DNA from 3 places in the Clostridium sp. C1 genome. Region 1 is predicted to be linked to each of the others. Evidence: predicted binding sites of a transcription regulator. Region 1 holds the regulator's gene; each other region holds the start of a gene.

The links. Region 1 encodes HrcA, which represses chaperone genes, less so after heat shock. Its sites were predicted from a motif close to TGTTAGCACTCNNNNNNNNNGAGTGCTAACA; they were not measured.
Region 2: a site for HrcA is predicted at 7,437-7,467, ahead of KEC48_RS10820 (Hsp20/alpha crystallin family protein). Genes of this name have one in related genera too.
Region 3: a site for HrcA is predicted at 2,580-2,610, ahead of KEC48_RS02425 (co-chaperone GroES). Genes of this name have one in related genera too.

Annotation. Positions count from the first base shown of each region.
Region 1 covers NZ_CP073631.1:1,003,807-1,014,502, reverse strand. Annotated here, with positions in the region: gene holA (DNA polymerase III subunit delta) at 1-954, shown strand, start outside; gene KEC48_RS05535 (L-serine ammonia-lyase, iron-sulfur-dependent, subunit alpha) at 942-2,147, shown strand; gene hemW (radical SAM family heme chaperone HemW) at 2,144-3,241, shown strand; gene hrcA (heat-inducible transcriptional repressor HrcA) at 3,346-4,377, shown strand; gene grpE (nucleotide exchange factor GrpE) at 4,388-4,936, shown strand; gene dnaK (molecular chaperone DnaK) at 4,957-6,777, shown strand; gene dnaJ (molecular chaperone DnaJ) at 6,827-7,951, shown strand; gene rpmB (50S ribosomal protein L28) at 8,045-8,230, opposite strand; gene KEC48_RS05500 (Asp23/Gls24 family envelope stress response protein) at 8,522-8,878, shown strand; gene KEC48_RS05495 (DAK2 domain-containing protein) at 8,891-10,552, shown strand.
Region 2 covers NZ_CP073631.1:2,006,828-2,017,523, forward strand. Annotated here, with positions in the region: gene ssb (single-stranded DNA-binding protein) at 1-200, opposite strand, end outside; gene rpsF (30S ribosomal protein S6) at 214-501, opposite strand; gene KEC48_RS10790 (DUF3788 family protein) at 645-980, opposite strand; gene KEC48_RS10795 (SLC13 family permease) at 1,087-2,205, opposite strand; gene KEC48_RS10800 (ATP-dependent Clp protease ATP-binding subunit) at 2,293-4,293, opposite strand; gene srtB (class B sortase) at 4,413-5,138, opposite strand; gene ychF (redox-regulated ATPase YchF) at 5,138-6,238, opposite strand; gene KEC48_RS10815 (putative heavy metal-binding protein) at 6,352-6,672, shown strand; gene KEC48_RS10820 (Hsp20/alpha crystallin family protein) at 6,871-7,314, opposite strand; gene KEC48_RS10825 (helix-turn-helix domain-containing protein) at 7,490-7,942, opposite strand; gene KEC48_RS10830 (hypothetical protein) at 8,539-9,021, shown strand; gene KEC48_RS10835 (hypothetical protein) at 9,126-9,812, opposite strand; gene KEC48_RS10840 (CocE/NonD family hydrolase) at 9,979-10,696, opposite strand, start outside.
Region 3 covers NZ_CP073631.1:467,382-478,077, reverse strand. Annotated here, with positions in the region: gene KEC48_RS02450 (aminoacetone oxidase family FAD-binding enzyme) at 1-282, opposite strand, end outside; gene KEC48_RS02445 (YebC/PmpR family DNA-binding transcriptional regulator) at 401-1,141, shown strand; gene KEC48_RS02440 (MBL fold metallo-hydrolase) at 1,168-1,836, shown strand; gene KEC48_RS02435 (VOC family protein) at 1,866-2,234, opposite strand; gene KEC48_RS02430 (DUF6440 family protein) at 2,244-2,438, opposite strand; gene KEC48_RS02425 (co-chaperone GroES) at 2,625-2,885, shown strand; gene groL (chaperonin GroEL) at 2,897-4,516, shown strand; gene KEC48_RS02415 (hypothetical protein) at 4,541-5,074, opposite strand; gene KEC48_RS02410 (M56 family metallopeptidase) at 5,064-7,022, opposite strand; gene KEC48_RS02405 (BlaI/MecI/CopY family transcriptional regulator) at 7,025-7,390, opposite strand; gene KEC48_RS02400 (malic enzyme-like NAD(P)-binding protein) at 7,513-8,688, opposite strand; gene KEC48_RS02395 (type I phosphomannose isomerase catalytic subunit) at 8,766-9,701, opposite strand; gene KEC48_RS02390 (DUF523 domain-containing protein) at 9,667-10,161, opposite strand; gene KEC48_RS02385 (HAD-IA family hydrolase) at 10,158-10,696, opposite strand, start outside.

The sequences.
Region 1 (10,696 bases):
GATAAATTGTTGATGGAACAAAGATTAAAGACACTCAAAAAGAAGTATCATATTTGTGAGGAAGATATGAATATGGTGACATATTGGTGTCAGGACAGCAGTATGTCAACGATTATTGAGGATGCTTTAACACCACCATTTTTAACGGAATATAAGATGATTGTTTTAAAAAATCCACTTTTTTTAACGGCTCAAAAACAAAAAACAATGAATGATGCAGATATTCAAAAGTTTATGGATTATCTCCCTTTAGATAATCCCACAACAATATTTGTGATTTATCATGATCAAAGAAATTTTGATGAAAGAAAAAAAGTAGTGAAAACATTACGCAAGTATGCTCATTTTTATGATATTGAAAAAATGGATGAGCGTCAGTTATATAAAGCGACGCATCAAGCGATTAAGAGTCGAGGTTGTGAAATAGATGAAGAAGCATTAAGACTATTTTTATCACGTATGCCTTCTCATCTTCTGGAAATTTCACAGGAAGTGAACAAATTATGCCTGTATACAAAACATATTACTGTAGAAACGATTGATTTATTGGTGACAAAGCAGGTTGAAGAAAATGTTTTTGAATTAAGTCAGGCGATTTTAAATAAAGAAACAGCGAGAAGTTTTCGAATTTATAAAGATTTGATTATGAATAATGAAGAACCTGTCAAATTAATTGTTTTGATTGGTAATGCCATGCGTTTATTATATCAAGTGAAATTATTAGATAGAAAAGGTTATAATGATAGAGAAATTGCTCAAATTTTATCTATGAATCCCTATCGTTTAAAATATATTAGACGTGATGGTAAGGATTTTGATTTGAAAGAATTATTGGCACATATTGATGAACTATCACAGCTGGATATTGCTGTGAAGACAGGGAAAATAGATAAATATAAAGGTTTAGAACTATTTTTAATGAGAATGGGAGGAAATGAATCATGGAATCAATGAGAGAATTATTTAAGGTCGGATTTGGACCTTCATCATCACATACAATGGGACCACAAAGAGCGGCTTTGAAAATTAAAGAAATGTACCCTGAAGCGACACGTTTTCATGTTGATTTACATGGTTCGTTAGCTTTAACTGGAAAAGGACATTTAACTGATTATATTATTGAAAAGACATTTGCACCAAAACCTGTAGACTTTTCTTTTAAAAGTGAAGAATTACCAGAACATCCTAATGGGATGATAGTCCATGTTTTTCAAGGTGATCAGGAAATGAAACAGATTGAAGTTTATTCAATTGGTGGGGGTTCTATTTTATTTAAAGGGGATCTGGCACAGGAACCTGTTCAAGTTTATAAACAAAATACGATGAAAGAAATCTTACATTATGTAGATGAACATGGAATATCTTTATATGATTATGTTTTAGAAAATGAAGGAGATGATTTTGATCATTTTCTTTCAGATATTTTAGGAGCCATGTTTGAAAGTGTTGAAAATGGCTTGAAAAAAGAAGGACTGATTCAAGGGAAATTAAAATTAAAAAGAGTAGCGAAATCAATGTTTCAACAGGCTCAAAATACACGTCGTGAAGCTGATCGAGAAAGATTATTTATTTCCAGCTATGCTTATGCTGTTTCAGAAGAAAATGCGGATGGCGGAAAGATTGTTACAGCACCAACTTGTGGTGCAAGTGGTATTATGCCAGCTGTATTGTATTATTGTTATAAGCAGTTGCATATTGAAAAGAAAGATTTGATTAAAGCTTTAGCCATTGGGGGACTTTTTGGGAATGTTGTGAAAACCAATGGAACGATTTCGGGAGCCGATGGAGGATGTCAGGCTGAGGTTGGAACAGCCTGTGCTATGGCAGCAGCAACAATGGCATGGATTTATGAATTGAATAATTCTTTGATTGAATATGCAGCTGAAATGGGACTGGAACATAATTTAGGTTTAACATGTGATCCAGTAGGAGGTTATGTTCAAATTCCTTGTATTGAACGTAATGGATATGGTTCATTACGTGCCTTAGATGCGGCCATGTTAGCAAAACAGTTAGGTTATTTAAGAAAAAATAAAGTATCTTTTGATACGATTGTCAAAGTCATGAAAGAAACTGGAAAAGATTTATCCAGTGATTATAAAGAAACATCATTAGGTGGACTGGCAAAGGAATTTGGTTTATCATGAGTGCTTTGTATGTTCATATTCCTTTTTGTCAACATATCTGTACATATTGTGATTTTTGTAAAGTTTTTTATAATGAAAAGTGGACATGGCAATATTTAGATGCTTTAGCATTTGAAATTCAGCAAAAACAGTTATCTCATGATTATAAAACAATTTATATTGGTGGAGGAACACCCACAGCACTGACTTATGAACAATTACAATATTTATTTGAACTCTTAAAACCTTATGCCCGTCATTGTCAGGAATGGAGTATGGAGATGAACCCAGAAACAATGAGTCATGAAAAATTAGAGTTATGTGTGCAAAATGGAGTGAATCGTTTGAGTATAGGTGTTCAGACATTTCATGATCATTTATTAAAAAAGATTGGACGTGTTCATACTTGTGAACAGGTGAAATCTTTTATTTTAGAGGCACAAAATAAAGGTGTTCAGGATATCAATATTGATTTAATGTATGGTTTGCCAGAACAGACGATTCAAGATGTTTGTGAAGATATTGATGAACTGGTAAAGTTAAAGGTTGGACATGTGTCTTATTATTCATTGATTTTGGAAGATCATACGATTTTAAAAAATGAACATTATCAGCCATTAGATGATGAAGAAGATGCCAAGATATATGCATTGATTAGAGAAAGATTACAACAGCATGGCTATCATCAATATGAAGTGAGTAATTTTTATGCATATAAACCTTCATTACATAATCTTGTGTATTGGCATTATGAAGATTATGATGGGATTGGGGTTTCGGCACATTCTTTAAAAAATGGACACAGATATGAAAATACCAAATCATTGACTCGTTATTTAGAACATCATTATTTGGAAAATGATATCACTTTAACAAAGAGTGATCAGTTATTTGAAAAAATAATGATGGGACTGCGTTTGAATGAAGGTATATCTATTTCACACATCAATCAATTATATGGAATTGATTTTCAAAAGCGATATCATCATGTAATTGAAAAATATCAAAAGATGAATTTATTAGAAATAGATAATGGGTATTTAAAAACAACATCATTAGGGATCAATTATTTAAATAGTATATTAGTAGATTTTTTGGAAGATGAACAGACTTAGTCTGTTTTTCTTTATTTATTAGCACAAAAGTGTTGACAGTGCTAAAAAGATGAGTATAATGTAATTAGCACAGAGGTAAAAGGAGTGCTAAAGGAGGTTGAGATATGCTGACAGCTAGACAGTTACTGATTCTAAAATGTATAGTTGAGGAGTTCGTAGAAACGGCTGAACCAGTAGGATCAAAAACCTTGATGACGAAGTATCAGCTTCCTTATTCAAGTGCGACAATTAGAAATGAAATGTCATTTCTTGAAGAACATGGTTATCTTGAAAAGACACATACATCTTCGGGGCGTGTTCCTTCAACCAAAGGATATCGTTTTTATGTCGATACATTGATGCAGCCTAGTGTAGATGATGAAGTCAAGAATCAAGTGTCCACACTTTTAGGAAATCGTCATCGTTCGTTAAATGAGATTATTAAAGAAAGCTGTCAAATTTTAAGTCAGCTTACCCATTTAACAACAGTGGCTTTGGGTCCTAATGCCATTTATGAACATTTGCAGAATATTACACTTGTTCCATTATCAGAACATACTGTCACAGCAATTATTGTGACAGATAAAGGACATGTTGAAAATCGTAATTTCAATATTAAAAATAATGCCTATATGGAAGATTTAACAAGTTGTGTGAATGTCATGAATGAGTTATTAGATGGAACACCTATTAATCAAGTGGCTTTTCGATTAGAAAGAGATGTCAAACCTATATTGAGTGCAAGAATTAAAGAACATGAAGTTTTGTTTAATGCTTTTTTAGAGGCGTTTATGAAATTTGCAAACAATAATGTTTATTTCTCTGGTAAAGAAAATTTATTGTATCAGCCTGAATATAATGATGTGAATAAATTACGTCGTTTAGTCAGTGCTTTTGAAAATTCTCAATCATGGAAAAGTCTGGAACCAATCGCATTGGAAGATGGTGTCACAGTGAGAATTGGAAGTGATTCACCAATTCAGGATTTAAATGATGTATCAGTTATATCAGCTTCATTTAAAACAGGGAATGAGTCTAAAGGATCTATTTCAGTCATTGGGCCTACACGTATGCCTTATGAAAAAGTCGTTTCTTTAGTTGAGTATATTTCAAAGAGCTTGGAAGAAGTTCTAAGTAATCAAGAAGATGATGAATAGAGGTGAAATAATGGCAAAAGAAAAGGAAACTACACAGGAAGAAGTTAAAGAAGAACAGGAAGTTGTAGAGGAAACTCAAGAAAAGGAAGAACAAAAAGAAGAAAGCTTAGAAAATCAGATGAAAAAGCTGGAAGAAGAAGTGAATACTTGGAAAACGGATTATTATAAAGTTTTTGCGGATATGGAAAATTTGAAAAGACGTTTAGAAAAGGAACATCAAAATTCTTTAAAATTTATGATGCAGTCATTTATCGAAGAATTGCTTCCAGTTGTTGATAATTTTGAGCGTTCTTTAAATGTTCAAAATCCTAGTGAAGAAGTTCAGACATTTTTAAAAGGATATCAAATGATCTTTGATCAATTGATGGCTATTTTAAAGAAAAATGGTGTAGAAGTGATTGAAGCTCAGGGTAAAGAATTTGACCCTAATCTACATCAGGCAGTGATGACAACACAGGATGATCAATATGGTCATAATATTGTTGTTGAGGAGCTTCAAAAAGGTTACAAATTGAAAGATCGCGTTATTCGTGCATCTTTAGTTAAAGTGAATGAATAAAAAATAGGAGGATGATCGTTATGGGTAATAAAATTATTGGTATTGATTTAGGAACAACAAATTCATGTGTCAGTGTAATGGAAAATGGAGAAGCAAAAGTTATTGCGAACCCTGAAGGTTCAAGAACAACTCCATCTGTTGTTGCCTTTAAAAATGGAGAAATTATTGTTGGTGAAGCTGCAAAACGTCAAGCTGTAACGAACAAAGAAACTGTTATGTCAATTAAAAGACATATGGGTACAAGTTACAAAGAACATGTCAATGGAAAAGACTATACACCTCAAGAAATTTCAGCTATGATTTTACAAAACTTAAAAGCAACTGCTGAAGCTTATTTAGGTGAACCAGTCAATCGTGCTGTTATCACAGTTCCAGCATATTTCAATGATGCACAACGTCAAGCAACAAAAGATGCAGGAAAAATTGCTGGTCTAGAAGTAGAACGTATTATTAATGAACCAACTGCTGCAGCTTTAGCATTTGGTGTTGACAAATTAGATAAAGAACAAAAAGTATTAGTATATGACTTAGGTGGAGGAACATTTGACGTTTCTATCCTTGATTTAGCAGATGGTATGTTTGAAGTTTTAGCTACTGCTGGAGATAACCATTTAGGTGGGGATGACTTTGACCAAGCTATCATGAACTGGATTGTTGCTGAATTTAAAAAAGAACAAGGTGTTGACTTAAGCGCTGATAAAATGGCTATGCAACGTGTTAAAGAAGCTGCTGAAAAAGCGAAAAAAGATGTATCTGGTATGATGCAGACTCAAATCTCATTACCATTTATTTCTGCTGGTCCAGCTGGTCCATTACATCTTGAATTAACATTAACAAGAGCTAAATTTGATGAATTAACACATGATTTGGTTATGCGTACAGAAGGACCTGTAAGACAGGCATTAAGTGATGCAGGTATGTCACCAAATGATATTGATCAAGTTTTATTAGTTGGTGGTTCTACTCGTATTGTTGCTGTACAAGAATCAGTAAAGAGATTACTTGGAAAAGAACCTAACAAATCAGTAAACCCTGATGAAGTTGTTTCTATGGGTGCTGCAATCCAAGGTGGAGTTATTGCTGGAGATGTTAAAGACATTGTCTTATTGGATGTTACACCATTATCATTAGGTATTGAAACAATGGGTGGAGTCATGACTGTCTTAATCGAAAGAAATACAACAATCCCAACAACAAAATCACAAATTTTCTCTACTGCTGCTGATAATCAGCCAGCTGTTGATATCAACGTATTACAAGGTGAAAGAACAATGGCTAAGGATAATAAACAATTAGGTTTATTTAAATTAGATGGTATTGAACCTGCACCTAGAGGAGTTCCTCAAATTGAAGTCACTTTCAGCATTGATGTTAATGGTATTGTTAATGTTAAAGCAAAAGATATGAAAACACAAAAAGAACAATCTATCACTATTCAAAACTCAACTGGTTTAAGTGATGAAGAAATTGATAGAATGGTTAAAGAAGCTGAAGCAAATAAAGCTGATGACGAAAAGAAACGTAAAGATATTGAAACAAGAAATAAAGCTGAACAAATGATTAATGAAATTGATAAAGCTTTAGCTGAACAAGGAGATAAGATCGATGCTAATCAAAAATCTCAGGCAACTGCTTTAAGAGATGAATTGAAGAAAGCATTAGATGATAATGATATGGCTACACTTGAATCAAAAATGAGTGAATTAGAACAAATGGCTCAACAAATGGCAGCATATCAATATCAACAACAATCACAAGGAGCTAACCCAACAGGTAATGCTTCAAATACAGCAACAAATGATGATGACGTTGTTGATGCAGACTTTACAGAAAAAAATTAACATAAAGCCAAGGCTTTGCCTTGGTTTTATCTAGTCAAGAGGTGAGATTATGGCTGAAAAGAGAGATTATTATGAAGTGCTTGGTGTGTCAAAAAATGCCAGTGCTGATGAAATCAAAAGAGCTTATCGAAAAATGGCTAAAAAATATCACCCTGATGTCAATAAGGAACCTGGAGCTGAAGAAAAATTTAAAGAAGTTCAGGAAGCCTATGATGTTTTGTCAGATGACAATAAAAAAGCTGCCTATGATCGTTATGGTCATGCTGCATTTGATCAAACTGGTGGATTCGGTGGTGGAGCCGGAGGTTTTGGTGGCTTTGGTGGCTTTGAAGATGTTGACTTAGGAGATATTTTTGGTTCATTCTTTGGTGGTGGAGGATCACGTCAAAGAAAGAGTGGTCCAATGCGTGGTGAAGATCGTTTTGTACAATTGGAAATCGACTTCATGGATGCGATTAAAGGAAAGAAAACAGAAATTAAGATCAATTATGATGAACAATGTTCACATTGTCATGGAACAGGTGCAAAAACACCAAATGATTATCAGACATGTTCACGCTGTGGAGGAACAGGAACAATCCGTACACAGCAACGTTCTCCATTTGGAACATTTGTTAATCAAACAACATGTCCAGACTGTCATGGAACAGGAAAAGTTGTTAAAGAAAAATGTCCACATTGTCATGGAAATGGATATGTCAATAAAAATATAACAGTTGAATTAAATATACCTGCTGGTATCAATACACATCAACAGTTACGTGTTCAAGGAAAAGGTCATCGTGGTACAAATGGAGGACCAAATGGTGACTTATATGTCGAAATTTATGTTAGACCACATCAACACTTCCAGCGTGATGGCAAAAACATTTATATTTCCATTCCAATTTCAGCAGTTGATGCAACGCTTGGTTGTGACGTAGATGTACCAACAGTTTATGGAGATGTGACATTAAAAGTCCCAGAAGGAACACAACCCGGAACAACATTACGTTTAAAAGGTAAAGGTGTTAAAGACTTACGTAGTGATAATTATGGAGATCAGTATGTTAAGATTGATGTAAAAATTCCTACAAAATTATCTCGTGAGGAAAAAGAACTTTATCATAAATTAAAAAAAGCCACAAAAAAAGAATCAATCTTTGATCAATTCAAAAAAGGCTTTAGAAGATAGTCCAAACTATCTTCTTTTTTTGTATAAAATAAGATTGAAAACATATGATTAAATATATAAAAAAAGCATCCCACTAGGATGCAATCTTTATCATTAAGCACTCTTTCTAAGACTTCTTAATTCTCTTGCTGAAATTTTTACTTTTTTTGGTTTACCATTGACTAAAATAGTAGCTTTTTGTAAGTTAACATTCCATTTTCTCTTAGTTGCATTTAATGCATGAGAACGAGAATTACCAGACATAGGTCCTTTTCCGCTCACTTCACATTTTCTAGCCATTATATTCACCATCCTTTACAAAGTGTCTTTCACATACCTAAGTATAATATCATTAATAAAAAGAAAATGCAAATACTTTTTCATATAAAAATAAAAAAATATTGTATTTGAACATTTTTATAATATCTGAAAAAGATGAATATTTCAATATTTTTTTAAATTTTATTTACAAGAGAATATAAGTGGGTTATAATGCGTATGCATTGCCATGAAATAATTGTCAATAATTTAAAAATGAGATATAATATAGGTAACTATTTATAAATTTATGATAAGAACGGAGGAATAGTTATGATAACGAAAACAACTGATTTAGGAGATATTCATCTTTCATTAGATGTTGTTGCAAGTATTACTGGGGGTGCTGCAACAGAATGTTATGGTGTTGTTGGAATGGCAAGCCAAAAGATTATGAAAGATGGTTTTTATGATCTTTTGGGTAAAGATAATTATGCTAAAGGGATTGTCGTAGAAGATGGGGAAACAGGAATCATTTTAAATGTTTATATTATCGTTGGATATGGAGTGAAAATTTCTGAAGTTGTTTATGAAGTACAAAAGAAAGTGAAATATGTATTAGAAACAACTTTAGATATTGATATTGAAGCAGTGAATGTGTTTGTACAAAGCATTCGTGTGACAGATTAGTGGAGGGTTAACATGAGAATCATTGATGGTAAACTGTTTAAAGAGATGGTTATAACTGGAGCAACTGTTTTGCATAATAACCATCCAGAGATTGATGCATTGAACGTCTTTCCTGTACCAGATGGAGATACAGGAACAAATATGTCTTTGACATTTAGTTCTGGTGCAAGTGAAATTGAAAAATTAGATTCTAACGATATATATGAAATTTCAAAGAAGTTATCTAAAGGTTTATTGATGGGAGCAAGAGGAAATTCTGGTGTTATTCTTTCACAAATCTTTAGAGGAATTTCTATGGCTTTTGAAGGGAAAAAACAAGTAGATGCTGTAGAATTAGCACAAGCTTTACAAAATGGAGCTAAAGTTGCTTATAAGGCTGTTATGCGTCCAGTTGAAGGGACAATTTTAACAGTTATTAGAGAATCAAGTGAAGCTGTTGTTCAATATGCGAAACCGGGAATGGAGATTGAAGATGTTTTTTCTTACTTTGTTAAAGAAGCTGAAGAATCACTGGAAAGAACACCAGAACTTTTACCTGTACTCAAAGAAGTTGGTGTAGTTGATAGTGGTGGAGCTGGACTATTGTTAATTATGACAGGATTTATGGCAGCTCTTGCAGGAGAAGAAATTGAACGAGTAGATATTAAAGGAGAAGCTGCAAAAGAAGCACTTGTTGATGTAGAATCAGATAGTGAAGAAGCTTATGGTTATTGTACAGAGTTCATCTTACGATTGGATCCAGCAAAAATCAAAGTCTTTAAAGAAGAAAATTTAAGAAATGAATTAGAAAGATTGCCTGGAAACAGTATTGTTGTGGTTCAGGATGAAGATATTGTTAAAGTTCATGTGCATACATTAAAACCGGGTAATGCTTTAAATACAGCTCAAAGATATGGTGAATTTGTTAAGTTAAAGATTGAAAATATGCAGGAACAGCATAATTCTATCTTAGAAGCTAATAATACACCTGCTGCCAATGCTAAAGCAACTTTGACTGCACCTAAAGAAGAACCAAAAGAAGTTTCTATTATTAGTGTGGCTGCTGGTAAAGGTATCAAAGATATGTTCTTAGAATTACATTGTGACTATGTTGTCAGTGGTGGACAGACAATGAATCCATCTGCCGAAGATATCGTTCAAGCGATTAGAGATGTCAACGCTAAACATGTGATTATTTTACCTAATAATTCAAATATTGTGATGACAGCACAACAGGCAGCGATTATATTAGAAGATGAAGTAGATGTCAAAGTTGTACCTTCTAAAACTATACCACAAGGATTATCAGCATGTATTATGTTTAATCCGGAAGTATCTTTAGAAGATAATCTTGCTGAAATGAATGATGCGATTGCTCATGTCAAAACAGGACAGGTCACATTTGCAATTAAAGATACAAATATTGATGGTGTTGATATTAAAGCTAATCAATATATGGCATTATGTGAAAAAGATATTGTTGCTTGTGTTCCTAATAAAGTGGATGCATTAAAGGAAACTTTAAACAATTTGGTTGATGATGATTCTGAAATTATTACATTAATCTATGGCGAAGATGTTACAGAAGATGAAGTTCAAGAAATTGAAGATTATGTAGAAGATCATTTTGAAGCTGAAATAGAATGTGTAGATGGTCAACAACCAGTATATTCATTTATCGTAGGTGTTGAATAAATAAAATTAAGAGCAAACGAATTAACGTTTTGTTCTTTTTTTTACAGTGATTTTTATGTGTATTCTAGATAATGAAAATGATATACGATTATTTATAACGATTTTATAGATAAATGAAATTTTATTAAAATATAAATGCATTTA
Region 2 (10,696 bases), 1.0 Mb from region 1:
CCTTTAGAACAATATTTTGCTACATTTTCAGCAACTTTATTCCAGACAACACAGTTAATATAATCTGCTTGTTGTCCATCTGCCGAATTATAGTTACGATTAAGTGCTAAAGTGAAACTTGTTACAGAAGCACCAGTATTTGTTGTTCTTAGCTCAGGATCTCTTGTCATTCTTCCAACTAATACAACACGATTAATCATCAGAACTCACCTCTTATTTAGATTTTCTAAGAGTCATATGACGGATAACGTTTGCGTTGATACGTGAAATACGTTCAAATTCAGAAATGTTTGCAGGAGTTGTTGTTGTATCAATAACAACATAGTATCCTTTTTTGTAATCCTGAATTTCATAAGCAAAATCACGTAATCCCCATTCGTTGACATTATCTACAGTTCCTTCACCATTTGTTAAAATGTTTTTGAAGTTTTCGATTAATGCATTTCTTGTTTCTTCTTCAACGTCAGGTTTTACAATAAACATGATTTCGTATTTATTCATCTTTTTACCTCCTCCTATGGTCTAATGGTCTATATTCTTCATATAGACAGGCAGTAAATATATTACATGCAAAAAAGTTTATACCATAAATCCACCTTTTTGTCAATAAGTAACGGTATAATCAAAATAATTTTACTTCACAATCACTTTATTTTTCTATCAGCTCTTATATGCAATATTGTTTTTAAATCTTCATAGACTTGATTTTTATCTTCTACATCAATCATTAACCATTTTTGATAATTCCCTTCCTTTGTATGCATATAAATGTCTTGAATACGTATATCCATTGTCGGTAACAATTTTTCAAACAGTTCTTTTTCTTTTGGTCCAATCACAACCATGACAGTCAAAAATCCCTGTCGTGGATAAACCGTACATATCGAATGACTCCCTTTTTTAAATTTCACATTCCAACCATGTTCCCAGCTACAATGGCTGAACTCATACTGTGGCTTTGCATGAAATTCATTTTCCATATATAAGTATCATTCATCCCACAATGTATTATGGATATATTGACTAATCATAGATAAAGTTGGTACACATTCCTGTGAATCTCTATCAAACATACTCCTTCACTCCTTATACAATCAACAAAAATATTTCTGCTGCAATCACTAATACAATTAAATCAATGATATTATATTTTGTAAAAGACATAAAATAACGTTTTTTATATTGCGGATAAATACGTGTTATATACTTATAAGATATAAGCGAAGCCATTGAAGCAATGAATGTTCCTAACCCTCCAATATTGACACCTATCAATAAATCATAAACATTCTTTGTAAATCCAGATAATAATATTGCTGTTGGAACATTAGAAAATACTTGTGAACAAATAACACTGATAATCATTTCATAACCATTGACAATCTGATTTAAAAATTGTGCAATCATATCTATATTCTTTAAATTTCCTATAAAAATAAAGAAACCAACAAATGTCAACAATAATAAATAATCTACTTTTACGATGGTTTTATAGTCCATAAAACCACATACAATCATTATAACAGGTAATAAATAAAAAATACTTAAAAGATGCAAAACACTTAAAATACATAATACAAATAAAATCATATAAATCCATAGATAAGTGATATTCGTATCTTCTTTTTGATAAATCTTTGGTGTTTCAATGGATTGATTTCTATGCATAAATATATGTATCAATAAAAGTATCAAAGATAACATGACAAATGGTAAAATCATTATCATAAAATGACTCAAGGACATATCAAAATAAGTATACAAGAAAAGATTTTGTGGATTTCCTATTGGTGTACACATACTCCCTAAATTAGCAGCTAAAGTTTGTAAAACAACGATATGAACGACTCTTTCTTCCATCCTTAATATTTTTAAAACAACAATTGTTAGAGGAACAAAAGTAATTAATGCAACATCATTTGTTATTAACATACTCAATAAAAAACATAATCCTACAAGCAATAAGTCTAATTGTCTGGTTGTTTTGATTTTCTTCATAAAAAAGATAGCAATCTGTTGAAATAATTGGATATTTTGCAAACCATTCACTATAACCATTAAACAAAATAATAAAGCTAAAGTTGTATAATCAATATATCCTAAATACTCAAAAGAAGGTTTCACAAAAAAGCAAGATAAGATAGCTAAAATCCAAGCTATCATTAAAACCGTATCTTTCTTTATGATTCCCCATATTCTCCTCATTTCTTTCACCTCACGAAATCCTATTTTAGCATAAATAACCTAACTATCAATTTCTTTTCATGCAAAAAGTGCCACTTCACAATGGCACTATCTATTTCTAGAAACAAGATACTTCTTCATTTCTTTTAAAAGCGTTCTTGCTCCTTGTTGACAATCATAATTTGTTAAAATATCTTTAATCATACAATCTGTTAAAGGGATTGGAGTTTGATTTAAAAGAATTTGTTGAAGATGTTGTTTTTGTAATGGTTGATATTCAATAATTTCATCTATACGATTTAAAAATTCTTTAGAAAAGAACGATTCTAAATATTGGTGTGATTGAAGTTTCTTTTTAAAACCTACCACAGGTTGATTTTGTCTTGTAATATTAGATGTCATCATAATAATAGTATCTTTAAAAGAAAGAATATGATGTTGATGATCCTTTAAAATACCTTCATCAAAGACTTGTAAAAATAAATGTATAACTTGTGGATGGGCTTTTTCAATTTCATCTAATAAAACGATACTATCGGGATATAAAATCATATCATGAAATAAAAAAGATTGCTGATCAAAACCAATATAACCTGGAGAAGACCCTATAAGTTTGTTGACACTAGTTGCATCACTATATTCTGACATATCTAATTTGATAAAGTGTTTATGCAAAGTTTTCGCTAGAATCTTTGCTGTTTCGGTTTTTCCAACACCACTGCTTCCTGTTAATAAATAAACACCTTTAGGACGATGTGAATGAGGATATTGAGCAAGTGATTCTAAAGATTCTACCAATTGATGAATTGCTTCCTGTTGTCCAATAATATGTTGATGAAGTGTCTGTTCAATATCAAGATAAGAACTTTCTTGTAAACAACTTCCTGAAATTTCTTCTATCACTTTTTCAATATGACATGTCTGTAAAACCTGTTCGTTTTGAAATATAGCTTTGACACAAGATAAATCCAAAACATCTAAGGCTTTATCTGGAAAAACACGTGAAAGTAAATATTGATCGCAAAGGTCTATAATTTCATCAAGTCGTTCATTGGGGATATGAATATGATGATAATTTTCATATTGCTTTTTAAGTCCTAAAAGAATATCTTTGGTTTCTTCTTTTGTATTTTCATTGATTTTCAATATTGAAAAACGTCTGTTCATCGCTTGATCTTTTTCAAAGTATTGATAATATTCTTCAATGGTTGTCGCTCCAATCAAAGTTAAATCCTTTCTTGCTAAAAAAGGTTTTAAAATATTAGATGCATCAATAGCTCCTTCAGCTCCTCCAGCCCCTATTAAATTATGAATTTCATCTATAAATAAAATTGCATCTTTAGCTTGAATGACCTTATCAATTAATTTTTTGAATTTTTCTTCAAATTCTCCACGATACTTTGTTCCAGCAACAATACTTGATAAACTTAATTCATAAATCACTTTGTTTTGTAATAAGGCAGGAACTTCTTTTTGATTAATCTTATATGCTAGTTTTTCTACTAATGCAGTCTTTCCTACACCTGCTTTACCTATCAATAAAACATTATTTTTTTCTTTCTTACAAAGTGTTAAAAAAAGTTGTTCTAACTCTTGTTCCCTTCCTATCATCAAACGATTTTCGTTTTTTACACGTTCATTAAAATTAATTAATTCATGTATTTTATCTAATTCATAAAGAAGGGATTGTTTTTCACTTAATTTTTCTTTTAACTGATTAAATGAAACATGATATTTGTTTAATAATTCTACAGCAACACTTTCTCTTTGCAGTAGTAAAGCCAAACATAAAGTATTGATTGTCACTTTACTTTCTTTTCTTTCATGTGTGAGACGAATAGCTTCTTCTAATATCTTTTTTACAACTTCACTATATTCCATATAAAAAGGTTGAATATCTTTTTTGCCAAACAACCTGACTATATCTTTATAAATGACATCATCATCAACATGATAGGTTTTTAACATTTTTGTTAAAGGGATTTCTTTCATTTTTAATACTGATAATAAAAGATGCTCACTTCCTACATGACTATGCCCCAAATCAAACGCTATACTTTCAGCAATAACAATGGCTTTTTGTGCCTGTTCATGAAATTGTGTAAGCATATGACACCTCTTTTCCTTTCTATCATATGAACTCTATTTGAAATTATTAACGTTTTCTTTATATTTAATCATTTTATTATTTTGCATTATTTACCAAAAAAAGAGATAATGCTTTAACATTACCTCTTATAGTTTTCTTTTAACTGTCCATAAACAACATATCTATTTTCAGTTCCAGTATAACATGTACTTAACATAATCATATTGACTTGTTTTTCACTGACATTTTGATAAACAGAAGCTTCACTCTTGACTTGATTCATATATTTTTGATAATCAATACCTTTTTGATATAAATCACTTCTTGAATCAATGACCGCAGAAGCTACACCTTGATAAATATTAATACTTCCATCTGGTAAGTAAATATAAATATTTTGGTGTTCATTAAAATAATCTTTTTCTACGAAGTATCTTAAATCATGAAAACGAGAACCATTTTTCATATTATGTCCATAGATAATTGTATTATCATCACTAAAATTTCTTGAATTGATTTCATCAATAAAAAGATTTCCTGCCGTATTTGCTTTCATATATAAGTCAGTACGCAAATATGTATCATTATTTTCCCCCTTAAGAATAGGCTCATCAATCTTTGTATCTGGAATATATAACCATCCTATCACATCTGAATTGATATTTTGAAGTTCTTCAAAATTAATAACACGTTTTAATGGATCATTTTCATCTTCTTGAGGTTCTTCTACATATTTTGTAATAAGTTCTGTACTCTCTTTTTCAATAGTATAATAATTATAGAATATCTTTCCCAATTGAAAAGCTGAAAAAAGAAAAACACATATACAAACAACAAGTAATATTCTTCTAATAATCTTTTTCATTAAACATTAAACTTGAAGAACATAATATCACCATCATGCCCTACATATTGTTTTCCTTCCTGACGAATTTTTCCAGCTTCTCTTAAAGCATGTTCACTACCATATTCCATTAAATCATCATAGCTATATGTTTCTGCTTTAATAAATCCTCTTTGGAAATCAGTATGAATAATTCCCGCCATTTCTGGTGCCAACATCCCTTTTTTAAATGTCCAGGCTCTCACTTCATCTGCTCCAACGGTAAAGAAAGTATTTAAACCTAACAAAGCATAGGCTTCTTTAATTAACTTATCTAACCCACTTTCATCAATACCTAAATCATCTAAAAACATCTGTTTTTCTTCTTTATCTAAACCAACAAGTTCACTTTCAATCTTGGCACAGATAGGAACAACATCACAGTTTTCTTTTTCAGCATATTCTTTTAATTGAACATAATAAGGATTACTTTCTGGATTTTCTAAATCTTCTTCTCCAAGATTAGCTACATAAATTAAAGGCTTCATTGTCAATAATGTGTATTGTTTAACAATATCCATTTCCTCTTTAGAAAAAGATAATACTCTCGCTGGTTTTCCAGCTTCTAAAGTTTCTTTTAAAGGTTCTAAAACTTCCATTTCAGCCTTTGCTTCTTTATCACCAGATTTAGCTTTCTTTTCAATTTTACCAATACGCTTTTCCACTGTTTCCAAATCAGCAAAAATCAATTCTAAATTGATTGTTTCCACATCTCTAACAGGATCTACATCCCCATCTACATGAGTAATATCTTTATCTCTAAAACAACGAACAACTTCACAAATTGCATCTGTTTCACGAATGTTTGCTAAAAACTTATTTCCTAAACCTTCTCCACGACTTGCCCCTTTGACCAAACCTGCAATATCAGTAAATTCAAATGTTGTAGGAATTGTCTTTTTAGGATTAAAAATCTTTGTTAATTCATCTAAACGATAATCAGGAACTTCCACAACACCTACATTAGGATCAATTGTCGCAAATGGATAGTTTGCTGCTTCAACCTGTGCATTTGTAATTGCATTAAATAATGTTGACTTACCCACATTAGGAAGTCCAACAATTCCGGCTGTTAATGCCATCTTTTCATCACTCCTTAACTCCATTCCATTTTAGCGAAAAATTATTAAAAAGGCAATTCTTATTCATATCTTTTCCAAACAAATATGATATATTAAAGTTAGGAGGCGAGAATATGATTTTAACAACAACTCCTTCTGTTGAAGGAAAAGAAATTATGGAATACAAAGGAATTGTTTTTGGTGAGGTCATTTCTGGTATTAATTTTATCAAAGACTTCACAGCTGGTTTATCTAATATCTTTGGTGGCAGATCAGCAACATATGAAAATGAACTTTTGGAAGCCAGAGAAAAAGCATTACAGGAATTAGAAGAACGTGCTCGTGAAAAAGGGGCAAATGCTGTAGTGGGTATTGATGTTGATTATGAAGTTTTAGGTGCTGATAATGGCATGTTGATGGTGACTGTTTCTGGAACTGCTGTGATTGTCAGATAACCAAAAAGATTCCTTTCGTTTTGAAGGAATCTTTTTATTTATAGAAAGTGGTTGCCCACTTGGTTATCAGTATAAAGAATGTTAAATGTGGAGAGAAAACCTGATAACTGCTTATAATATATAAACTTTTTTTCTTATCTACTATCTCATTACCTAAAGTTTTGATTAAGAATAAGTAAAGCAGGGATTTTTCCCTGCTTAGTCAATCATGATTGTGTTGTTGTTTTCAATAGCTTTCATATCCTGTTTTGGAATTGAAATTCTTAAAACACCATCTTCAAATTTTGCTTTAATATCACTCTGTGGAACACTTTCTCCTACATAGAAGCTTCGACTCATGCTTCCTGCATATCTTTCCTGTCGGATATATTGTCCATCTTTATTCTTTTCATCTTTATTCAAGTTCTTCTTAGCTGAGATTGTCAAATATCCTTGTTCAAATGTCAATTCCACATCCTCTTTCTTAAAGCCTGGAAGATCGACATCCAATTCATATGTTCCTTCTGTTTCACGTACATCTGTTTTCATCATATTTCTTGAATGTTTTCCATATAATGGATTCTTCTTTCCAAAGAATTCCTTATCTAAATCATCAAACCAATCATCAAATAAACTTTCTCCAAAAATACTAGGCATTAACATAAATATCACCTCTTGAAAAACAATTCTAAGCATTGTTAGAGAATGAACAATGTTTGATATGAGAAGTAAGGATTGCCTTTTTTATTCTCTTTCCTTATTTCTATTTATATTATAGTCCTCTATTTTAGCAGAGTCAAGTCTAGAGTGCTAAAAACATTTTTTCACATAATTGACATCATTTGTTCCAGCTTTTATAAGCATTGTATAAAATATCTTTAAGAACAAGCATGGCATCTTGTTTTGTGTAGCCATATTCATCTTTTATTTCATCAAACATTTTTGTAATTCGAAATGCATAATTTGCTGTATTAACTTCACTTTGATATTGAAGAAGTATGGGATATTTCTTACCCCACGCATTTGTCCAATTCACTTTTTCATTGATTTTATCATCACTCTTTTCAATCATTTCTTCTATTTCTTGTAAATCAACATCAAATTCAATGAGTTCATCAAGCGAAACATTATAGAGTTTTGCCATCTTTTTTGATTGATAAATATCTGGAATGGTTTCATTTGTTTCCCATTTTGATATAGTTTGCCTACTTACCCCAATCTTTTGGGCAACTTCTTCTTGTGATAATCCTCTTTTCTTCCTTGCATGAAATAAACTATTTCCTAAATTCATTGTACAATCCTCCTTGTCTTTTGATAATTCCATTATAAAAATGTTCCAAGAAAAACACCACCAACTTTGATAACCAATATCGCACGAGAATTTAACAATTTAACAAATTTTATTCATTCTTTATCATTTTTTATATCTCTATAGCTATGATTTCACTGAAATATAACAAGATTTATTAGAATGATTATTTAAAAAATGCTTATATTCTTTTTATGATTAATAATTTTGAGTTTTCAAAAATATTATGGCTTAAGCCCCTAATGCATACTGCATATCAACATTGCCTTGATCGTTACATAAAATGAATCCAAGCCGCATAGTTTAACAAATGATTATCCACAATCAACTAATCCTTCAATATTAATTTTTCTTATTATCCCTCTATTTAAAATAAGAGTATCTTACTAATTAAAAAATACATAAACCAATACAAAAAGAATAAACTATTATTAATGGATATACATTAACCTTTTCTACCGGCATGTTAATATATATATGAAAAAATGATCGGTATGGAAACCTCAAAAAACCATATCCATTAAAAATCAAAGGGCGATTAATCCCCTTTATGATTTCATAGAAACGAAGATGAACATATGGTTGAACAAACTTCTTTTAAAATAAGAGTAAAAGAAATCACAATAACTGAATCAAAGAAATATAAGGAAGTTTTTGTCACCCATCTATATCTCATTCGTTCTAAAGATTTCAAGAAAAAATTACTATATTCTTGCAGCAAAAAAGATAATTTTCTCCATCTTAGTGGAATAAATGTAAATTTATCCGCCGCTTCATTTTTGATAAATGCTATGATGGAACACTTATTGGACTTTAATTTTCATAAAAAAGGAAAATATGAAAATAGTATTAAGGGTTCTGTGAGAAAGAAGATTAAATCATTAAAAAGAGTAAGTACCTTATTTCAAGAAGATATTTTAATTGAAGAAGATTTCAAAAAAATAAAATTATATATGCCATTGCCACCACGAATAAAAAGATTACATTTGGATTCTAAATACTTCTTTAATCTTCTCATAACAATTATTACTAACGTTTTGAGGACTTCAAAATATGATTAGATAAAATTTTTTAGTTTATAAGTAAGCAACAAAATGGATTTAAAATGTTTCTGACATTTTCAAAAATGATTGATAACGAAATAATCTATGCAGCTTCCATATTCTTATATAATATGATCAACATGTCGTAAAAGGTAAGCATCCATATCATCAAATCCTTCCATACTTCTACGAAGAATAATCTTTTTATTTCTTATATAGATGATTATCTTTTGACATTCTTCCCAGCCATATAAATTTTTAGTTTTTCTTACAACTTTCTCTATTTCACTTAAAGGAAATGAATAAGTTTTCCCTATCATTGATCTCACTGTCATTTCATCCCCTTTTGTTTTCACAAGAAATCTACATATAGAAATTCCCCATAAGATAAATGGACTTATAAAAATAAAAGCACCAATACTCAAAATAAATAGGAACATAGCACTTACAACATCTAATACTGCAACTAAAATAATTGAAGCAATCATTGACAATAAAATAACAGCAATAAAAATAAGATTGTTTTTTGCCCAATAGACTTCTGTTGAAAGCTCAAGTTCTTTTTCAAACATAACTTTATTATCATGGTCAAAAAATAATACTTTTATATCATAATCCCTGCCATATTGCGTTGCCTTGTAAATCAGTTGAACTCTATCTTCATCAGTGACTTCTCCTTGATGTTTTAACCAGCAAATAGAATCAGCCACTGCGTAAAAACCATTTAAACATACTTCACCATCAAATCTTGCGATATTGCCACTATCATCTTCAACTTGTATATAACTTTTTGTTCCAGTGATTTTCATAATATCCCATCTCCATATTATTTACATTATATCAATTCTCAATTTTTGCTTCAATAAAACTATCAGAAAGTCATAAAAAGGAACGTTTTGCGTTCCCCTTTTATTAATTCATTCTATTTTAAATGATAGTAGTATTTGATAGATAAATCATTTATGAGTGACTTTTTTAAAAATCATCTTGAATATATTCTATATAAGATATATAAGGTGCTCCCCAATAAATCCTTATATTTGCTTTTCTTTTTTCTATACCGTTAAATCCTTCTTTCGTATTTGTATTAGGGAAAATGAAATTTTCTGCGCTAGAAGTTATCGTTAAGCGAATTCTATGACCTTTTTGAAAAGTATTAGATATTTTTGTAGTCTGTATTTCAATAGGATAAACAACATCACTTTGAAGAAATTTTGGTTGTTCAAAACCATCTCGATATTTTAAATCTAGCACACCATCTGCCAATTTTATTGAATTTCCCAAAGGATCAACATCACAGATTCTCACAACAATATCTGTATCAGGGCAATCACAGGAAACATATAGTTTGACTTTAAAATCTCCAGTCATTGTGATGGGATGATCTAAAATATCTGTAGAAAAAGTAAGAACATCTTTTCTTTTTTCTTCATGAATGTAATTTTCTGGAACTTCCAGTTCATTCTCTGATACATCAATGATGTGCTTTGCAGGATTATCAGGATCATAACAATACATACTCCAGCCATTTTTGAAAGGTTGATTTTCAATCAAATGTCCACTTCCACATGTCAAAGTATTTCCATTGGCTTTGTCATCAGAATCTTGTAGATAGAGCTTCACTCTATGATTTGAAACAGGCCATGTTGTAGCAGTTTTCCATCTATTTTCATGTAACGTATAATATTCAACT
Region 3 (10,696 bases), 540 kb from region 1:
ACCTTGATAAACACAATAGAGTCCTATTTTTTGCATTTGTTCAACCATATCAAAATCTTGAATAATTGATTGAACCATTTTGAGTTGATCGCTTTGATAATATTGTGAATGCATTTTTTTGTTGGATAGATTACATCTTCCATTTCCTGTAGCTAATAATTTTTTTAATGGGGATTTATTTTGTTCTAAAACTATGATTTGATTTTGGGGCATTTGTTGTTTTAATAAAAGTGATAAATAAACACCAGATGCTCCTGCTCCAACAATAACAATTTTTTTCACGGCAGACTCCTTTCTTTAATCTCTCATGATGAAATATAGTGATTATACCATTTTTTATTGAAAAATCACTAAAAAATGTTTATAATACTAAAGGAATTTTTAAAGGAGGCGTTTAATCATGGGTAGAGCACATGAAGTGCGTAAAGTTGCAATGGCAAAAACAGCTGCCAAAAAAGCAAAATTATATTCACGATATGGAAAAGAAATTTATTTAACAGCGAAAGCTGGTGGACCAGAATTAGATGGAAATTTAGCATTAAGACGTTTAGTAGACAAAGCAAAAAAAGAACAAGTTCCTGCTGATGTTATTAAACGTGCTATTGATAAAGTCAAAAGTGGTGTGACTGAAAATTATGAACCTATTCAATTTGAAGGTTTTGGTCCAGGTAATTCTACATTAATCGTGAAATGTTTAACAGATAATATCAATCGTACAATATCACAAGTTCGTCCAGCATTTACAAAAGCAAAATCTAAATTAGGAGCTGAAGGTTCTGTTGCTTATTTATATAATGTTGAAAGTACAGTTATTTTAAGTGGTATGAGTGAAGACGAAGTATTAGAAGCATTAGTGATGGGAGATGTTGATGCTAAAGACATTACAACATTAGAAGATGGACGTATTAAAATCACTGGTGAACCAACAGATTTAAATAAAATTAAAACTGCTATTGAAGCTGTTAAAGAAGATATTGAATTTGATGTAGATGATATTACAACAACACCTCAAGAATATGTTGAACTTGAAGGTGATGATATGATGTTATTTGATAGATTAATGGGATTATTAAATGATTGTGATGATGTTGATGAAGTTTATCACAATGTTTCAAATTATGATGATGGAGAAGAAGAATAACATGTTTGCATGTTATCTTTTTTTATATGAAAGTTACACATTTATATCATAGTGGTTGTTTAATCGAGTTAGACAATCATTTGCTTTTATTTGATTATTATCAAGGTGAACTTCACCTTAATCAAGAGAAACCTCTTTATGTTTTTGTTTCTCATCGTCATTATGATCATTATAATCCCCATATTTTTAAAATTCATCATCCTCAAATCACTTATATTTTATCCAATACACTGCGTCATAAATATGATGCATATTATGTAGATATACATCAAACTTATCAAATAGATGATTTATCTATTTCCACACTGCTTTCTACTGATGAAGGATGTGCTTTTCTTGTCCATGTGGAAAATCAGACAATATATCATGCTGGTGATCTTCATTGGTGGCATTGGGAAGGTGAACCAGAACAAGACAATATATATCAAAAACAGACTTACCTCCAAGAAATCTGTTCTATCAAAGAACCAGTTGATCTTGCTTGTGTTGTTGTGGATATTCGTCAAGAAAAAGACTATTTATTAGGCTTAAATGCTTTTTTAAGACATGTTCCAACAAAATACATTTTACCAATTCACTATTTTGGACACTATGAAACAACAAAACTTCTATTACAAGAGCATTTAGACAATCCCTATCATGCTCAAATCCTGCCTGTTATCCATCAAAATCAGACATTTGAAATTCTCGTATAAAAAGAACCTTTTGCACAAAGGTTCTTTGCTCATTTTTGTGGTACAATTTCCAGCCAGTAATCATCAGGATCATGAATAAAATAAAGTCCCATTGCTTCATTTTCAAAACATATGCATCCCATGTCTTGATGCAATTGATGATATGCTTCATAATCATCAACAACAAAACAAATATGACTTTCATTTTCACCTAATTCATAAGCCTGTGGATGATCTTTTAGCCATGTCAATTCTAATTGAAAAGAGGCTTCACAATCAGTCAGATAAACAAGTTTAAAACTTCCATCCGATGCTTCCTTTTCTCTGACAACAGTAAGTCCTAATGCTTTTTGATAAAATGTGATACTTTTTTCTAAGTTTGTAACATTAATATTACAATGATTAAATACAGCTTTCATGTCGTCCTCCTATTCTTCATCTGGAAATACCGTTGTAATAATAGGTCTTCCTTCTCTATCAACTAATACTGTCAGTCCTGCACCAACGGAATTACTATGAAAAAGATAATTCACACCTGTTTCTTTATCAACCCATATTTCAGAAGTTTGAAGTATTTTTTCTGAACTATAAGTTTTTATAAATCTCTCATATTTTTTTGCCATAATCTTCTCCTTTTTTTAAATTATAACAAAAGAGAAGTCTAAATAAAAATATTATTTCATATATTTTAAGGATTTTAGCACTTTTAAAATCATAGTGCTAAAAGTTCATATTCAGTTCATATATCATGCTATAATAATAGTTGTTAGCAAACAAGATATATGAGTGCTAAATAAGGAGGAATACAAATGTTAAAACCATTACATGATTATGTGATATTAAAAAAAGAAAAGGCTGAAACACAGACAGCCAGTGGAATCATTTTAACAAGTCCAAAGGAACAAGCTAGTAATCAAGCAACAGTTGTTGCTGTTGGACCTAAATGTGATGATCATTTAAAAGAAGGTATGACAGTTATTTTCAAAGAATATTCTGGAACGAAGTTTAAAGATAATGACGATGAATATATGATTTTAGAAGAAGAAGATATTTTAGCTATTGTTGAATAGGAGGAATTAAGATGAGTAAAGAAATTCGTTTTTCTAAAGATGTAAGAGATGCTATGTTAAATGGTGTCAATACTTTAGCAGATGCTGTAAAAGTGACAATTGGTCCTAAAGGACGTAATGTTGTATTGGATAAAGGTTATGGTTCACCTTTAATTACGAATGATGGTGTTTCTATTGCTAAAGAAATTGAATTAGAAGATGCTTTTGAAAACATGGGAGCAAAATTAGTATATGAAGTTGCTAATAAAACAAATGATGTAGCTGGTGATGGAACAACAACAGCAACAATCTTAGCTCAAAGTATGATTCAAAATGGTTTAAAAGCTGTTGAAAAAGGTGCAAATCCTGTTTTAATGCGTGAAGGTATTGATTATGCAAGTAAGGAAGTTGCTAAATATATTTTAGATAAATCTCATAAAGTAGAAACAAGCAATGATATTGAAAGTGTCGCAACTATTTCTTCTGGAGATAAAGAAATTGGTCAATATATTGCTCAAGCAATGGAAAAAGTAGGTAGAGATGGTGTTATCAGTGTTGATGAATCTAATAGCTTTGATACTGAATTAGAAGTTGCTGAAGGTATGCAATATGATAAAGGTTATGTTTCTCCATATATGGTATCAGATAGAGAAAAAATGACTATTGATTTAGATAATCCTTTCATTATGGTAACAGATCAAAAAATCAATACTGTTCAAGAAATCTTACCAATTCTAGAACAAGTGATGCAATCTAATAAACCATTATTATTAATTGCTGATGATTTTGAACAAGAAGTCATTTCAACATTAGTTGTTAATAAATTAAGAGGAACATTTAATGTTGTAGCTACAAAAGCTCCTGGTTTTGGTGATAATCAAAAAGAAATCTTACAAGATATTGCCATTTTAACAAATGCTAAATTCTATAGTAAAGATTTAAATATGAATTTAAAAGATATGCAAATGACTGATTTAGGTTCTGCTAAAAAGATTCATATTACAAAAGATCATACAACAATGATTGGTGGTGCTGGTGATAAAGCTGCTATCGATCAACGTGTGAAAGAAATCACTGAACAGATGAATAATGCAAAACAAGAATATGATAAGAAAAATTTTGCTGAAAGATTAGGTAAATTAAGTAATGGTGTAGCAATTATTAAAGTTGGTGGAGCTACTGAATCTGAATTAAAAGAAAAGAAATTAAGAATTGAAGATGCTTTAAATGCCACAAAAGCTGCTGTTAGTGAAGGTATTGTTATGGGTGGCGGTGTCACATTAGTGAATGCTTATGTTGCCCTTAAGAATCAATTAAAAGATACAAACGTTGATAAACAAAAAGGTATTAAAGTTGTCTTAGATGCATTACTTGCTCCAATGGGACAAATCGCAGAAAATGCTGGTTTCAACAGTGATGAAATTGTTGAACAACAAATGAAAGTTGAAGATGGACAAGGTTTCGATGCAAAAGATGGAGAATGGGTATCTATGTTTGATAAAGGTATCATCGATCCAACAAAAGTAACTCGTAGTGCTTTATTGAATGCTGCAAGTATTTCTGCTTTATTCATTACAACAGAAGCTGGTGTTGCTCCAATAAAAGAAGAAAACCCTGCTCCTGCTCCAATGGCACCTGGAGGAATGTATTAAAAAACTGGCAAATGCCAGTTTTTTTTACGTCTTTTCTTTTTTTGCATATGCAATCAAAGTCAAGATTAATAATACGACAATCACAATATAAAATAATGTGATGATGATTTGAACATACTGCATAAAAACCCAATGAGCAGGAAACGATACGAATGTTACAGAAATAACATTCATTATTCTTAATATGTTTAAACGCTTGGATTCATTTTCAAAATGATGTGATAAAGCAATATTTGAAATATTCGTCAATAACTGAAACTGTATATAAATGGAAATAATATTCATGAATAACTGCAATACATCAAGACTCTTTACAGAAACATTCATGATCATTAAAATCCATATAATCCCATTGTAAACTCCTAATATTATAATCAAAGGTCTTAATAATTTTGCACTTTCTTCATATTCTCCAATCCCATCAATTGCTTTATAAAAAAGATAATAACCAATCCAATCAGGAAGAAAGTGAATGGTCTGAATACGAATATCAAAAAAAATGAAAATAAAACCAAATATAATCTGATATAATGTACCAACATACAACTTAGATGTCATACCATTCACCATCTTCCATGTTTATTTTTATCATTTCTGTTGTTCCATTGATATCTATTTGTAAAGCATAAGTTTCTGGTAAATGAATGCGATCTGACTCATGATAATAAGATATATGTTGAAAACGATATTCTTTATCCAATGTATGATTCTCTACTTTTGCAAAAAAGAATGTTTCTTCATTTGATGAAGACTGATAATATAGCCCATAATCAGAAAAATTATCATGTTTTTCAAAATGAATATCTTCGTCTTGATCATTTAGATTTTTTAAATTCATAGATATATATTCTATTTCATCTTGATGATGTAAAGATTGCTGATTTTGATATATGACTTCTAAATACTGGTAACCACTATTGAATTTTGCTTGTGGTCTTAATTCAAAAGCATGGAGAGATGGTGTATTCATAATATCATTGCCAAAAACCTGATAACCGTTTCTGACAATCACAGTCACTTTACCACTTTGACAAGGCAATGATATAATTTTATAGATCGGAATATCATAAATTTCACTATTCATAAATGTTCTAAGATGTGTAGCATCCCCTGTTAATACTTGACCATTTTGTCTGACTTTCCAGCCACGCTCTTTTTTGATTTGTATTGGAATGATGTTATAATGTGCTATCACTCGATTATTTTTTTCATCAATGTTTTCATTTTTATTATAGAAACATAATTTTGCATGATATTCATCATCATTGATTTTTTCTAAATGTATGACATCATATAAATAATAAGTGAGATTAGATACAACAGGATCAGGTCTTTGACTGAGTACAGATCGAAAATCATGATAATCCTGTTGTGGTAAAACTGATAATAAAAACTGTTCATCATTGGAAACAATACCTTTTGCATATGTATCAATAGCACCAGCTATTGTTGGATATTCCATCATTCTTGCAGAAGCTAAAGAAAGCTGATAAGAAAAACTTTCATGCTCATAAGGATTACCTATTAAAGTATAAGAATGGAAATATCCAATTGATAAAGGAGCCAATAAAAGACATATGCATAAAGAAACAACTGTCATACCTTGTGGATATTTTTTAAATCTGACAATAGCTTCAATACGTTTTTTTATATTCTTTGCCCCATTGGAAAGAGAAGTTGTTCCAAAAGCATAAGGATATTTTTCATTGGTCATATTCAACAAGATTCTTCCATAATCTCTCCTTTGCTCCCCTTCCAGCTTTTCCAATACTCTTTGATCACATAGACTTTCCATATCATTATGAATTTGGTCAAAGACATATTGTAGAAAAGGATTACACCAGTGAATACATCTCAAACAAGACCATATGACACATTGTAAAGAATCTTTATATTGAAGATGTAGTAACTCATGCAAAATAATTTTTTCATTTAATGTATCTTGTTTTGGTAAGACAAAAACTGGTTTGAATAGACCAAACACAAAAGCTGAAGGTATACCTTCTAAAACAAGGGCTTGACAAGATGGAAAATGATATTTTGTTTCGATTTGTTGAATTTTTTGAAAAAGTTCATCACTTGGTTTTTGACCATAAATAAAGATAATTTTTTTCAATTGGATATATTGATGCATATATCGTATCAGATGATATAAAACACCTAAAACATAGAAAACAAATAGAAAATCTGTTACGCTATGAGGAATACCAGTCACCAATGGAAAAGATGTGATATTTTTAATAGGAAGATAAATATCTATGTAAGATGAATGAAGTGATTGTTCAATGATTGTTTTCACCGCTTCAAGCAAGACATGTAACGAAGGAAAAAGAGCAAAAGGAAAGAATCCTACGGGTATTACCAAAGAGAGAAAAAGAACATTCCAGACTCCATATTGCCATCTTGGTGATAATTTATCTTGAAATATTTTCTTCAATAACAGTAATATCAAAGCAACAATAGAGATTTCTATTGTCTGCATTAAAAATTCCCAAATATTAGTCATACTTAAACCTCCATTTCATCAAGAATTTGATTGAGTTTAGCTTTTTCTTCTGGTGTTATTTTTGAATCCTTTAAAAATGCACTCATTAAATCAGTCACAGATCCTTGATAAACCTTATTTAATAAACGATTTCTTTCCCATTGCAGATACTCATTTCTTGATAAAACATAACAATAACGATGTGGTTCATGCGTTCTATCAATTTTAACAAGATTCTTCTTTTCCATTCTTGTTAAATAGGTATGAACTGTGTTGCGACTCCAATGTTTTTTTATCTTGAGTGCTTCTACAACTTCTCCTAGTAGAAATGTCTGACCACCCCATAAAACTTCCATAATTAATAGTTCTGCATCTGATAAACTTTTCATTTTCATCACCTCCTACAATTGTAGTCCTTCTACTATTATACTACAACTGTAGTTATAGCCTGTCAATAAAATAAAAACATAGAGAAAAATCTTTTCCTCTATGTCCTATAAACAATATGTACTTATCTTGCAAGTCCTTCTTCAATAGCTTTTTTGGCTACTGCTTTAGCCACAACATCACTGACACGTGGGTCTAATGCATTAGGAATGACATATGTTGGCGATAATTCAGTTTCATCAACAAGAGAAGCCAAACCATAAGCTGCTGCCAATTTCATTCCTTCACTGATTTTTCTGGCCTTAACATCCAGTGCACCTCTAAATAATCCCGGAAATGCCAAAACATTATTAATCTGATTTGGATAATCAGAACGTCCAGTTCCCATCACCGCAACTCCTGCATCAACAGCCTCTTGATAAGGAATTTCTGGTTCTGGATTGGCCATTGCAAAAACAATTGGATTATCTTTCATACTTTTCACCATTTCTGATGTTAAAACTCCCGGTGCAGATACACCAATAAAAACATCAGCTTCTTTCATAGCTTCAGCCATTGTCATACGTTTAGCTTGTGAATTAGTAATTTCTGTTAATTCTTGTGTTAGAAAATCATATTGATCATAATCCTCTTTTGTAACAATTCCATTGATATTAAAACCATAGATTTCTTTAACACCCAGTGCATGAATCATTTTAATAATAGAACTTCCTGCTGCTCCTGTTCCACTCACAACAACAGTGATATCTTCTATTTTTTTATGAACAACCTTCAATGCATTTAATAAACCTGCCGTTACAACAATGGCTGTTCCATGTTGATCATCGTGGAATACAGGAATATCCAATTCTTTAATCAGTGTTCTTTCAATTTCAACACATCTAGGAGCACTAATATCTTCTAAATTAATACCCCCAAAAGATGGTGCAATCGCTTTAACAATACGAATAATTTCTTGAGGATCTTTAGTATCTAAGCAAATAGGTACAGCATCAATATGACCAAATTTCTTAAATAAAATAGATTTTCCTTCCATGACAGGCATAGCTGCTTCTGGTCCAATATCCCCTAGTCCAAGTACAGCTGTCCCATCACTTACGACTGCGACACTATTTTGTTTCCAAGTGTATTTATAAACATCTTCTTTATTTTTTGCGATTTCTCGACATGGCTGGGCAACACCAGGTGTATAAGCCAATGATAAATCATAACTTTCATTTAATGGAACTTTCAGTTGTACTTCCAATTTTCCTTTTACTTTTTCATGCATTTCTAATGCTTCTTGATATATATCTTTCATCTTTTTCCCTCTTTTCTTTTTTATTATGCCATAATTAAAAACAAATGAAAAGCAGATGTTTTCCATCTGCCTCATATTTATAATGTTGTGATCATGATTGTCATTTTTCCATCATAAGTGACCTCTTTTTGATCACTACAGATAATAAAATGATCACCCATTTTCACATCCATACCTTCCAATGTTCCTTCACCTTCTAGAACACTAACCAATTGGAATGGTTTATCATTTATAACAGTATTTTCCCCATCCATTCTATAGCAATCCACTGTAAAGAATTCACTTTCTACATATCTTGTCTTTGAACCATGATCCAAATGACTGTTTGTAAAAAGCTTATTTGTTTCTAAATCAGCAGGAACATTTGTGACATCGATAGATTGTTGAACATGTAATTGTCTTTCATTACCATCTTTATCTTTACGGTGATAATCATAAACACGATAAGTAATATCTGATGATTGTTGTGCTTCATAGATTAATGAACCACTACATATAGCATGTAAAGTTCCAGAAGGAATATAGAAGAAATCTCCTTTATTAATTTCAAAAGAATTCAATAATTGATCATAATCATCATTTTCAATAGCCTTTATAAATTCTTCCTTTGTTTTGGCATGATGTCCCATAACCATTTTCGTTCCTTCATCAGCCTGTAATACATACCAGCATTCTGTCTTACCTAATGAATTTTCATGTTGAGCAGCATATTCATCATTAGGATGAACTTGAACAGATAAATCATCTTTCGCATCAATAATTTTGACTAAAAGTGGAAATTGCTGCCCATCGACATTTCCAAAAAGTTCACGGTGATTTTGCCATAACCATGACACTGTTTTTCCCTGATATTCTCCATCAGCAATCATACAATCCCCATTAGGATGACCAGAAATAGCCCAGCATTCTCCTGTTTGATCACTGGGAATATCATAGTTATAAACATCTCTTAGCTTATGACCTCCCCAAATCATTTCTTTAAATACTGGTTGAATCTTTAAAATATGTCCCATAATCATCTTCCTTTCCAATATATTTTAAGAATTCCTCAATTTGATTTTCATGAAAAAGCATAATACCATGTTCCTGACACATCTTTGCAAAAACACCTTGTCCAGCAATCAACTGATGTTGAAAAGTACCATCATAAATACCATCACATCCACAACTTGGACTTCTATATTTTAATAAAGCCACATGAATATCATTTTGTATAAAAATATCTAAAGCTTTTTTTGCCCCAGACACATATTCTTGTGTGACATCCTGATGATATCTTGTTTCCACAACAAGAGGATTCATAGACTGAATTTCAGCTGGATCACGAGGGATAGGAAGTCCACCCAGAACTTCTGGACAGACAGGTACAACTTGATGTTTTTCATTCATCTTGATAATGACTTCCACTGGATGACTTTTGCCATTATATGTACAACAAACATCTAATAGACATTGACTGACACCTATTTTCATCTTTGAATAATCTCCATAATTTGAGCTGGATTGTCAACAATATCATTGGCCCCAGCTTCTGTTAATTCCTGTCGACCACGAAATCCCCATGTCACTCCAACAGAATCTATTTCGGCATTATATCCTGTATCGATATCAACTTGACTATCTCCAATAAATAAACAGTCTTTTTTATCTAGTTTCATAGCCATTAAAGCCAGATAGGTAGATTGTGGATCAGGTTTGACTGGATAAAGATCTTGTTGTCCATAAATAGCCACAAAAGTATCAGGAAACAACGTTTCAACAATCTTAATCGCTAATGCATGTGGTTTATTTGTAACTACAGACATTTTGATTCCTTTTGCTTTAAGATCATCAATCAGCTCTTTAATCCCTTGATAAGGAAGTGTATGATCTAAACAATGTTGACGATAAATCTTTTGAAAATCATTTAAACATTCATCTAATAAATCTATATGTTCCTGTCCTAATGCTCTTTCCATTAATTTTTTCACTCCATTACCAACAAATAAACGATATTGTGAAATATCAT